One region of the Allobosea sp. 10L422 genome, then DNA from elsewhere that is predicted to be linked to it. Evidence: predicted binding sites of a transcription regulator. Region 1 holds the regulator's gene; the other holds the start of a gene.

Region 1 (5,142 bases):
CGCATGGCAGTAGCCGAGGGCAGCGTCGTGATGGCGCCGGAGACGATTGCGATCGTGCGCGACGGCAATGCTAGGAAGGGCGATGTGCTCGGCACGGCGCGCCTCGCCGGCATCATGGCCGCTAAGCGCACGCATGAGTTGATCCCGCTCTGCCACCCGCTGCTGCTCAGCAAGATCGGGGTCGATCTGGAGATCGACGAGGCCCTGCCGGGCGTGCGCGTGCGCGCTGAGGTGAAGATGAAGGGCCAGACCGGCGTCGAGATGGAGGCGCTCACCGCCGTGTCCGTCGCCTGTCTCACCGTCTACGACATGGTCAAGGCAGTCGACAGGGCGATGCGGATCGAGAATATCCGGCTCCTGCACAAATCCGGCGGCCAGTCCGGCGACTACGAGGCGAAAGCCCGCTGATGGCGCTCACCCCGGTCCCCGTCGCGCGCAAGGCGCTGCTCAACAGCATTCCGGGACCGACCGGAGCGGAGACCCTCCCGCTCGCGCAATGCGCATGGCGGGTGCTCGCAGCCGATCTGAAGGCGCTCAGAACCCAGCCGCCCTTCGCCAACTCCGCCATGGATGGCTACGCCGTGCGTGCCGACGAGATGGCCGAAGATGCCACACTCGCCGTGATCGGGGAGTCCGCCGCCGGGCGGGCCTTTGACGGTACGGTCGGGCCGGGCGAAGCCGTACGGATCTTTACCGGCGCGCCGATGCCTGATGGTGCCGACACCATCCTGATCCAGGAGGACGCCGACGGCGTCGGCAGCCCCACGATCCGCGTGCGGGTGCCCCCCGCCAAAGGCAAGTTCCTGCGCCGGGCGGGGCTCGATTTCCGCGAAGGCGACGCCCTGCTGTCGGCCGGACGCGTGCTCGACAGCGCCGCACTCGGGCTCGCCGCCGCGATGGGCCATCCCTCGCTGCCGGTCCGGCGCAAGCCGCGCGTCGCGATCCTGGCGACCGGCGACGAGCTGGTGGCGCCGGGCGAGCCTGTGGGGCGCGACCAGATCGTCGCCTCGAACTCCTTCGCGCTCGCCGCGCTGGTCGAAAAGGCCGGTGGCACCGTGCTCGATCTCGGCATCGCCCGCGACGACCATGCCGATCTCGCCAACAAGATCGGCATGGCGCGGGCTGCCGATGCCGACGTGCTAATCACGCTGGGCGGCGCCTCGGTGGGCGCACACGACCTCGTGCAGGAGGCGCTGACCCGCGCCGGGATGTCTCTTGGCTTCTGGAAGATTGCCATGCGGCCGGGCAAGCCGATGATGACCGGTCGGCTCGGCCGGATGGTCGTGGTCGGGCTTCCCGGAAACCCGGTCTCCTCGATCGTCTGCGGCCATCTCTTCGTGCTGCCGCTGATCGAAGCCCTGCTCGGCATGGCCGGCGCCGATCGCGACCGCAGCGTCCCCGCCCGCCTCGGCAGCGACCTGCCGGGCAATGACGAGCGTGAGGATTATCTGCGCTCGGAGCTGGCGCTGACGCCCGATGGTTGGGTTGCAACGCCTTTCGATCGGCAGGATTCCTCCATGCTCGGCACATTGGCGCGGGCGCAGGCGCTGACGATCCGCCCGGCCCATGCTGCGCCCGCCAAGATAGGCGACCTCTGCCGTATCCTGCCGCTGCGGTAGACGGGCGCTCTCGCGCGACCGGGTTGCGGAACACAAGGCGAACAGTTATGGTGTTCGTGATTTGTTTCGAATCTACGCTTTTCCGGGGCCGGCGGGATCATGCTGACACGCAAGCAACACGAACTCCTGCGCTTCATCCAGGAACGCTTGCGTGAGAGCGGGGTGCCGCCCTCCTTCGACGAGATGAAGGACGCGCTCGATCTGCGCTCGAAATCCGGCATCCACCGGCTGATCATGGCGCTGGAGGAGCGCGGCTTCATCCGCCGCCTGCCCAACCGGGCGCGTGCGCTCGAAGTCATCAAGATGCCCGATGGACTCGGTACGCCGCAGCAGCGGCCGCGTTTCAGCCCTGCGGTCGTCCAGGGCGGGCTCGGCACGCAGCCCAATCTCGGCAAACCCCGCCCCACCGCCGATGAGGACAGCCGCTCTTCGATCGCGATCCCGGTCATGGGCCGCATCGCCGCCGGCACACCGATTTCGGCCATTCAGAACCGCAGCCACACCGTCTCGTTGCCGCCCGACATGCTCGGCTCCGGCGAGCATTACGCGCTCGAAGTACGTGGTGACTCGATGGTCGAAGCGGGCATCCTCGACGGCGACACCGTCATCATCCGCAAGCAGGACTCGGCCAATACCGGCGATATCGTCGTGGCACTGATCGACGACGAGGAGGCCACACTCAAGCGGCTGCGCAAACGCGGCTCCTCGATCGCGCTCGAAGCCGCCAATCCCGCCTATGAGACGCGTGTGCTCGGGCCGGACCGGGTCAAGATTCAGGGCCGCCTCGTCAATCTGATGCGGCGTTACTGAAGCCGTTCGACCTCGGCTTCGCCATCGGCGGAAGCTGGCGGAATGCTGATGCTCGTTGCAGCGGGCGCCGCCAGACGGGGTTCGCGTCGGCGGCTCCACGGCCGATCGGCCGCGCTGGGCTCTGAGATGCGGCTGCTCCATCCCGACGCCGTGCGGTAGAGCGAGGTCGCGCCGTCGCGTGACAGTCCCATTCGCTCGATCAGCCGGGCCTTGCAGGCGCCGCTCCAGGGAATGGCGGTGACGACGAGGTCGGCCCGCAGGCAATCTTCGATGATCGCCAGCCGGTCGCGCGTGTAGGAAATCATGCGCTTGTCGGCCGTTTGCGCAACACAACCCAGTTGATCGCAAGCGATGCCGGCGCGCAGCGTCGGATCGTCCGGCGAGCGGCTGTCGCCGTCGGCACTCAGCCATTGCTGCAGCACGAAGCGGCTGGGCTTGCCGGCGACCGCAAGGCGTCCATCGAGGCCCCGCACAGCAAGCCCCGAGCCGTCGCGTTCGATCAGGATTTCCGGCCGCTCCGGCTTTCCGGCGATGGCGACGCCGAGCACGATGGGGACCGCCGCCAGCCAGCGCCAGGCCGTGGTCCACAGCGTCAGCCAGAGCAACGCCAGCACGAAGCAGGTCAGCACGGCCGGGCTGAAGGCGGCGATCATCACGGTGGAATGGTCGATGCTTGCGACCCAATGCGCCACCTTGAGCACGACATCCGAAGCCAGCCCCATCAGCGCCCAGGCAGGCCAGTCCAGCCCGAAGGGATAGGCGAGCACGCCGAACACCGCCGCAGGCATCACGAACAGCGAGACGAAAGGCAGTGCCATGGCGTTGCCCAGCAGGCCGAAAGGGTTGAAGGTCTGGAAGTGATAGGCCCCGAAGGGCGCTGTTGCGGCCGTCGCCAGCAAGGTGGTGACGACGATGCCGAGCGCCGCTGCCCAGACCGGCCCGAGCGGCCATGGCAGGCTCGGGGGCGGCTCCGTGCGTTTTCGGCTCTCCCAGCGTTCGGCAAAGGCGATCAGGGCCGCAACCGCGCCGAATGACATCTGGAAGCTCGGTCCGAGCAGCGCCTCCGGCTCGCGTAGCAGCACGATCATGGCTGCAAGAGCGAGATTGCGCATGCTCAGTGCAGCACGATCGACAAGGATCGCGCCGAGCATCACCAGCGTCATGATCAGCGAGCGTTCGGTCGCGACGTCACTGCCTGAAAAGATACAGTAGGCGGTCGCGCCGAGCATCGCCGCGACGGCCGCGATCTTCTTGATCGGCCAGAGCAGCGCGGCAGTCGGGGAGAGCGCCAGTAGGGCGCGCACCAGCCAGAAAATCGTCCCGGCCGCGAGAACCATGTGCAGGCCTGAGATCGAGACGATGTGGTAGATTCCGGCGGCACGCAGGCCATTGTTCGTCGCCTCGGTGATCAGGCCGCGCTTCCCCGTGACAAGGGCGGCAGCGACCGCCCCGCCCTGCCCGCCGCCTACTTCGGCGATGCGCCGGGTCAAGGCGTTGCGGGCCCGGTCGATCGTGACATCGACGGCAAGGCGCGTCGGCATTGGGTGCGGCGCGGGCGCCGACGCGATCTTGCCTGCGATACTGCCGACTGCGCCGATGCCGCGGAAGAAGGCATCGCGCGCGAAATCGTAGCCGCCCGCCCGAGCTGGCCCCGGTGGAGGCAGGAGCCGCGCCGTCGCCGCGATATGATCCCCCGGAGCGACCGAGCCGGCGCGGATATTGACGCGCACGCGCCTTGGACGCTCCGCGGCCGGCATTCCGGCGAATTCCGTTAACAGCAGGACAATGCGGGCGCCGTTGTCGCGTGCCTCCACGCTCTCGACGAAACCCGTCACCTTGCCGATTCGCGGCCGCTCCAGCATCGGCGCGGCGATATCGGCCGTCCGCCAGACGCCGGCGGCAAAACCCGCGAAGGCGGCGGCCGCCGCCAGACAGGCCATCGAGGCGAACCGACGGGTTCGCAGCGCGAACGCGAAGATCGCGCTGAGCGCGAAGCCGGTCAGAGGCGCCCACAAAGCCGGCTCACGATCTGCCGCGAAATAAAGCAGGATGCCGACGCCCGTCGCCACAGGCAGCCATAGGAACGGGCGGCGACGCTCCGCCTCCAATTCGAGCGCCTGACCGAGCCGGGCCTGCCAGTGGTTGAACCAGGCTTTGAAGCGAACGGAGATCAGCCAGGGCGCGAGCAGGCGCAAAGGCAACGCCTCGGCTCGCGCGCCGCGCGGCATGTCCTGCCCCGGCGGCCCCGGCTGCATTCTCCGCCCCTCCCCCGCCGGCGCAGCAATTTGACCGCTTAACCTTTCCGGCCAAGCCATGTTACAGGGCGCGCGCCGGTTGTCATGTCATGACCTGCGCCATTTCCCTGTCTTGCCCCGGACGGCTCGTGCCGCCCGGCCGGAGTTGCCTTCCATGAGCAATGCCGTCGTCACGCGCTTTGCGCCCTCGCCCACCGGTTTCCTGCATATCGGCGGAGCCCGCACGGCGCTGTTCAACTGGCTCTATGCCCGCCGGCAAGGCGGCAAGATGCTGCTGCGCATCGAGGACACCGACCGCGAACGCTCGACCGACGCAGCCATCGCCGCGATTCTCGACGGGCTGGAATGGCTCGGCCTCGATTGGGACGGCCAGACCGTCTATCAGTTCCAGCGTGCGGCGCGCCACCGGGAGGTCGCCGAGCAGATGCTCGCCGCCGGCAGGGCCTATTACTGCTATG
Region 2 (5,142 bases), on a different contig from region 1:
CGAAGAGCTCCTCGCGGATCGGTGCCGGCAGCTTCTTCGAATCGTCGAGCCCATGCGGCACGCGGGCCGGATCGAGGATGACGGCCGCCGCCACGACCGGGCCGGCGAGCGGCCCGCGCCCAACCTCGTCAATGCCGGCCAGCGGCCAGAGGGCGTTAGCGATGGCGTGTGTCTCGCGGCTGAAATCAGCGGGCATGGCGGGCTTATGCAACAGAGTGCCGCCGCGAGCTAGACCGCTGTCGTCCTCCTCCACCATCATCCCGGACAATCTGCCATGGGCGGCGCCGATCCGGGATCCATGCCCAAGCCTTCAATCAGAGGCGCTCCGGCAATCAGAGGCGCTCCGGAATGGATCGCGGTTCTACGCTTCGTTGCGCCCGGTACGACCTCCGCGCGTGTCCATTCAAAACAGGCTCAGCTGCGCCTTTTCCTTCTCGGGCCTTACGAACAGGTCGGTGCGCAGCCTCCGGCGCGCCGTGTTGAAGCCGATACGCTCGGCCGCAAGCTCGAAACGCCGACCGATCATCCAGGCATAGGGACCTGAGCCGACCATGCGCTGTCCCCATTGCGAATCATAATCCTTGCCGCCGCGGGTCGAGCGGATCAGCGACATCACATGCCGAAGCTTGTCGGGATGATGCGTCAGCAACCACTCCTGCACGATGTCGCGCACCTCGAGCGGCAACCGCAGCAGCACATAGCCGGCCTCCTGCGCGCCCGCCGCCTTGGCGGCGTCCAGAATTCGCTCGATCTCATGCTCGTTGATCGCCGGTACGATGGGCGCAACCAGCACCGTCACCGGGATGCCGGCTTCCGACAGCTTGCGGATCGTCTCGAGCCGCTTCGGCGGCGAGGCGGCGCGCGGTTCCATGCCCCGCGCCGTCTTGGGATCGAGCGTCGTGACCGAGAGCGCGACCTTGACCAGGCCCTTCTCGGCCATCGGGGCGAGGATATCGATGTCGCGCTGGACCAGGGCCGATTTGGTGACGATGCCGACCGGGTGGTTGAACTTCGAGAGCACTTCCAGGATCTGGCGCATGATCCTCAGCTTCTTCTCGATCGGTTGATAGGCGTCGGTATTGGTGCCGATCGCGATGGTGCGCGGCTGATAGGAAGGAGAGGAGAGTTCCTTCTCCAGCAGTGCCGCGGCGTCGGGTTTCGCCGTCAGCTTGCTCTCGAAGTCGAGGCCGGGCGAGAGGCCGAGATAGGCGTGGGTCGGCCGCGCGAAGCAGTAGACGCAGCCATGCTCACAGCCGCGATAGGGATTGATCGAACGGTCGAAGGAGATGTCCGGCGAGTCGTTGCGCGTGATGATGTTGCGCGCCTTCTCATAGGCGATCTCGGTCTTGAACGGCGGCAACTCTTCCAGCGAGCCCCAGCCATCATCCTCGGTGACGCGCTGCTCCGCTTCGTAGCGCCCTCCCGGATTGACGGTGGCGCCCCGCCCGCGCCGTCGTTCCGGGTCGATGCGGTGGCCGGCATAGGCGAGCGGGTCGGCCGGCGCGACGACTGGCGCCGAGATGGTCGGCTCCCTGTCGTGCCGCCGCAGCGGCTGGGCCGATGGATAGGGCCTTTCGGTGGGTCTGGCCTGTGGCATGGCTTTCGAACCGGTTCACTGCCGGGAATCGGCATTTTGTGATCTCGGATAGAGTGAACATAACAAGAACAAAATGCAAGAGCCGGATTGCGGCGTGCTGCGCTGCGGCATAGAACCTTGCGTATGCTCACAGCCGTGATCCGCGCCGATGGTTCCCCACGAGCTCTCGCCGCCACGCTGGCCGTGCTGATCCCGGCGGTGGCGGAAGGGCTGCTCGGTCATGCGGTGATCGTGGATACGGTCGGCGCTCCCGATTTCGAGCGTGCCGCGGACACGACCGGCGCATGCTATCTGCGCACCGGCCCGGCCGCGGCCTGGCAGGGTGGGGCGGCCGCGGCGCGCGGCGATCGGCTCGTGCTGTTCGAGGCCGGCGACGTGCCGCAGGCGCACTGGGCGCTGGTGGTGGAGCGCTATCTGTTGCTCACGCCGGATCTGCCGGCCCTGATACCGCTTCACGCAGTCGGCGCTGCGCTGCGCGAGCGCGTCGCGCTGTCCTTCGCCGGGCGCAGGCTCCGGTCCGGGCTCGTGTTGCCGAAGGCGATGGTCCTGGAAGGGCGCCTCGACCAGGCGCCGCAGCGCCTGCCGGTGTGGCGCGAGCGCGCAGGGTAGGGCGGTGTCCGAGGCGGCATGACATCGGGCCGCGTGCCTCCTAAGCTGGAGGCGTCGGGAGGCTGATATGACGATACCGGGCGAGATTCTTCTGGCGAGCGATCTGTCCTCGCGCACCGACAGGGCTGCGGAACGCGCAGTGCTGCTGGCGCGCGGATGGCAGGCAAAGCTCGCGATCCTGCATGTCACGAATGCGACGGAGCAGGGGAGCGCCGGTCTTGCGGCCGAGGCCTGGCGCGAGGAGCTGCCCTCGGCGGCCGGCGAGGCGGAACTGCTGGTCCGTAACGGTTCGTTGCCGGACGTGCTGGCCAAGGTCGCCGCCGAGCGGGGCAGCGGACTGATCGTGACCGGCGTCGCGCGCTACAACGACGTCCGCGACTACGTTGTCGGGACGGCCGTTGACTATATCGTTCGCAGGGCGGCTGTTCCGGTCCTGATCGTCCGCCGGCGCGCCGATCGCCCTTACGGCACGATTGTCGTCGGCACGGATTTCTCGGAGGGCTCGCGCCGGGCTCTGCTGGCGGCTGCGGAACTGTTTCCGCAGGCGCGCCTCCTGCTGGTTCATGCCCATCCCGGCCCCGGCCCCAGGACCGATTTTCAAGGCAAGGGCGATTTCCTCCGCGCGGAGGCCGAGGCCGGGATGAAGGCCTTCCTCGACGCGGCAAAGCTTCCCGAGAGCCTCATCACGCGGCTCAGCACCCAGAGCGTCGAGGGCAATGCCGCCGCGGCCATCGAGCATTGCCGCGCCGCGGCCGGAGCAGAATTGGTCGTCGTCGGCCGCTACGGGCAGGGTGGCTTTGCCGAAGCGGTGATCGGCAGCACGGCCGAGACGATCTTGGGCACGGTCCGGGCCGATATCCTGATCGCGCCCGGCGCCTGATCGCCGGCGTCGGCTCACCGGCTCGGCTGTTCGAAGGATCCGTGTGCGAATGCCTATACGGGGTTCCGGAAGGTGTCGCAGCTCTGCAGCGAGCCCGACTGGAAGCCGGTGTTGAACCACTTCGTCCGCTGCGCCGACGAGCCGTGCGTGAAGGAATCCGGCACGACTACGCCCTGCGCCGCCCGCTGGAGCTTGTCGTCGCCGATCGCAGAGGCGGTGCGGATAGCTTCCTCGATATCGCCTTGGTCGATCCGGCCCATCGCCTGGATATTATGCGCCCAGACGCCGGCGAAGCAGTCGGCCTGCAATTCGATCCTGACCGAGATCGCGTTCGAATCGCGCTCGGAGGAACGCTCGCGGATCTGGTTGGCCTTGGGCAGGATGCCCAGCAGGTTCTGGACGTGGTGGCCGACCTCGTGCCCGATCACATAGGCATAGGCGAAGTCGCCGCCGCCGCCGAGCTTGCGCTGCATCTCCTGAAAGAAGGAGGTGTCGAGATAGACCTTCTTGTCCACGGGGCAGTAGAACGGCCCCATCGCCGATTGCGCCGTGCCGCAGCCCGAACGGTCGACGCCGGAGAACAGCACGAGCCGGGGCGGCTGGTAGCGGATATTGGCCTGCTGCGGCAGGATTTTCGACCAGACGTCCTCGTTCTGCGCCAGCACGGCCGAGACGAAGCGGCCCATCTGGTCCTGCGGCGGGCCGGAAGAGCGGCGGGTTTCCTGCGTCTGCTCGCGCCCGCCAATGCCGCCGATCATTTCGGCGCCGCCGATCAGCAGGCGGGGATCGATGCCGAGCGCCCAGCCGAGAAGGCCGAGCACAACCATGGTGCCGATGCCGATGCCGCCGCGCCCGCCAGGCATGCCGGCGAAACCGCCGCCACCGCCGCCGCCGCGCCGGTCCTCGAGATTCTCGGACTGGCGATAGTCTTCCCACTGCATGGACGGTTCCTCGACGAAACGCCCCGCAATCTCGCCGGGAGATGCGGGGAACTCAAGTCGTCTTTGCAGGCCCCGCCTGAACGAAGCCTGATCGTTATCCTCTCACTCAGTGATAGCCGCTGTCGACCCTGACCTTGCCGCGGAAGGTCCAGTACACGAAGGCCGTATAGAACAGGATCATCGGCAGGAGGAAAGCGACGCCGATCAGCACGAAGATATGGGAGGAGGGTGCGGCCGCCGCGTCCCAGATCGTGATGTCGGGCGGCACCAGATAGGGGAAGTTCGAGATCGACAACCCGACGAAGCAGAGCAGAAAGATCGCGACGGTCAACGCGAAGGGCGTGAACTCATGCGCGCCATGCAGCCGCCGCCAGGCGAGGTAGCCGCACAGCGCCGTCAGCAGCGGGAACGGCCAGAGCCAGACGAGATTGGCCGGGGTGAACCAGCGCTCGGCGATTCGCGGGTGGGCATAGGGCGTCCACAGCGAGACCAGCGCCGCGAAGGCCAGGAGGCCCAGCAACAGGATCTTCGCCTGCCGCCGGGCCCGTTCGGCGACGGGGCCGTCGGTCTTGTAGAGCAGCCAGGTCGCGCCGAGCAGGGCGTAGCCCACGATGACACCGGCTCCGCACATCACCGTGAACGGCGTCAGCCAGTCGAGCGGCCCGCCGGCGAACTGGCCGTTCTTGACGGTGACGCCCTGGATCAGCCCGCCGAGCACGAGCCCCTGCGAGAAGGCAGCGACGGCCGAACCCAGCCAGAAGGCGAAGTCCCAGCGTCGGTGATGCGGCTTGGCCACCCAGCGGAACTCGAAGGCGACGCCGCGGAAGATCAGTGCCAGCAGCATCAGCGTGATCGGGATGTAGAAGGCCGGCATGATGATGGCGTAGGCCTGCGGGAAGGCGACCCAGAGGCCGCCGCCGCCCAGCACCAGCCACGTCTCGTTGCCGTCCCAGAACGGGGCGACCGAGTTCATCATCTGGTCGCGCTCGCCCTCGTCCTTCGTCGTCGGGAACAGGATGGCGATGCCGAGGTCGAAACCGTCGAGCACGACGTAGAGCATCACGGCGGTGCCGATCAGCACGGCCCAGATGACCGGAAGATACCATTCCATCGTC

The links. Region 1 encodes LexA, which represses DNA repair genes until DNA is damaged. Its sites were predicted from a motif close to TGTTCNNNNTGTGTTCNG; they were not measured.
Region 2: a site for LexA is predicted at 1,651-1,668, ahead of AC1DEZ_RS20455 (PA0069 family radical SAM protein). Genes of this name have one in related genera too.

The regions. Positions count from the first base shown of each region.
Region 1 is NZ_JBFTJI010000001.1:621,180-626,321, forward strand. It holds gene moaC (cyclic pyranopterin monophosphate synthase MoaC) at 1-408, shown strand, start outside; gene AC1DEZ_RS02910 (molybdopterin molybdotransferase MoeA) at 408-1,619, shown strand; gene lexA (transcriptional repressor LexA) at 1,719-2,429, shown strand; gene AC1DEZ_RS02920 (ComEC/Rec2 family competence protein) at 2,423-4,684, opposite strand; gene gltX (glutamate--tRNA ligase) at 4,839-5,142, shown strand, end outside.
Region 2 is NZ_JBFTJI010000011.1:133,982-139,123, forward strand. It holds gene AC1DEZ_RS20450 (ribonuclease HII) at 1-196, opposite strand, end outside; gene AC1DEZ_RS20455 (PA0069 family radical SAM protein) at 404-1,597, opposite strand; gene AC1DEZ_RS20460 (hypothetical protein) at 1,715-2,206, shown strand; gene AC1DEZ_RS20465 (universal stress protein) at 2,274-3,086, shown strand; gene ypfJ (KPN_02809 family neutral zinc metallopeptidase) at 3,140-4,027, opposite strand; gene cydB (cytochrome d ubiquinol oxidase subunit II) at 4,134-5,138, opposite strand.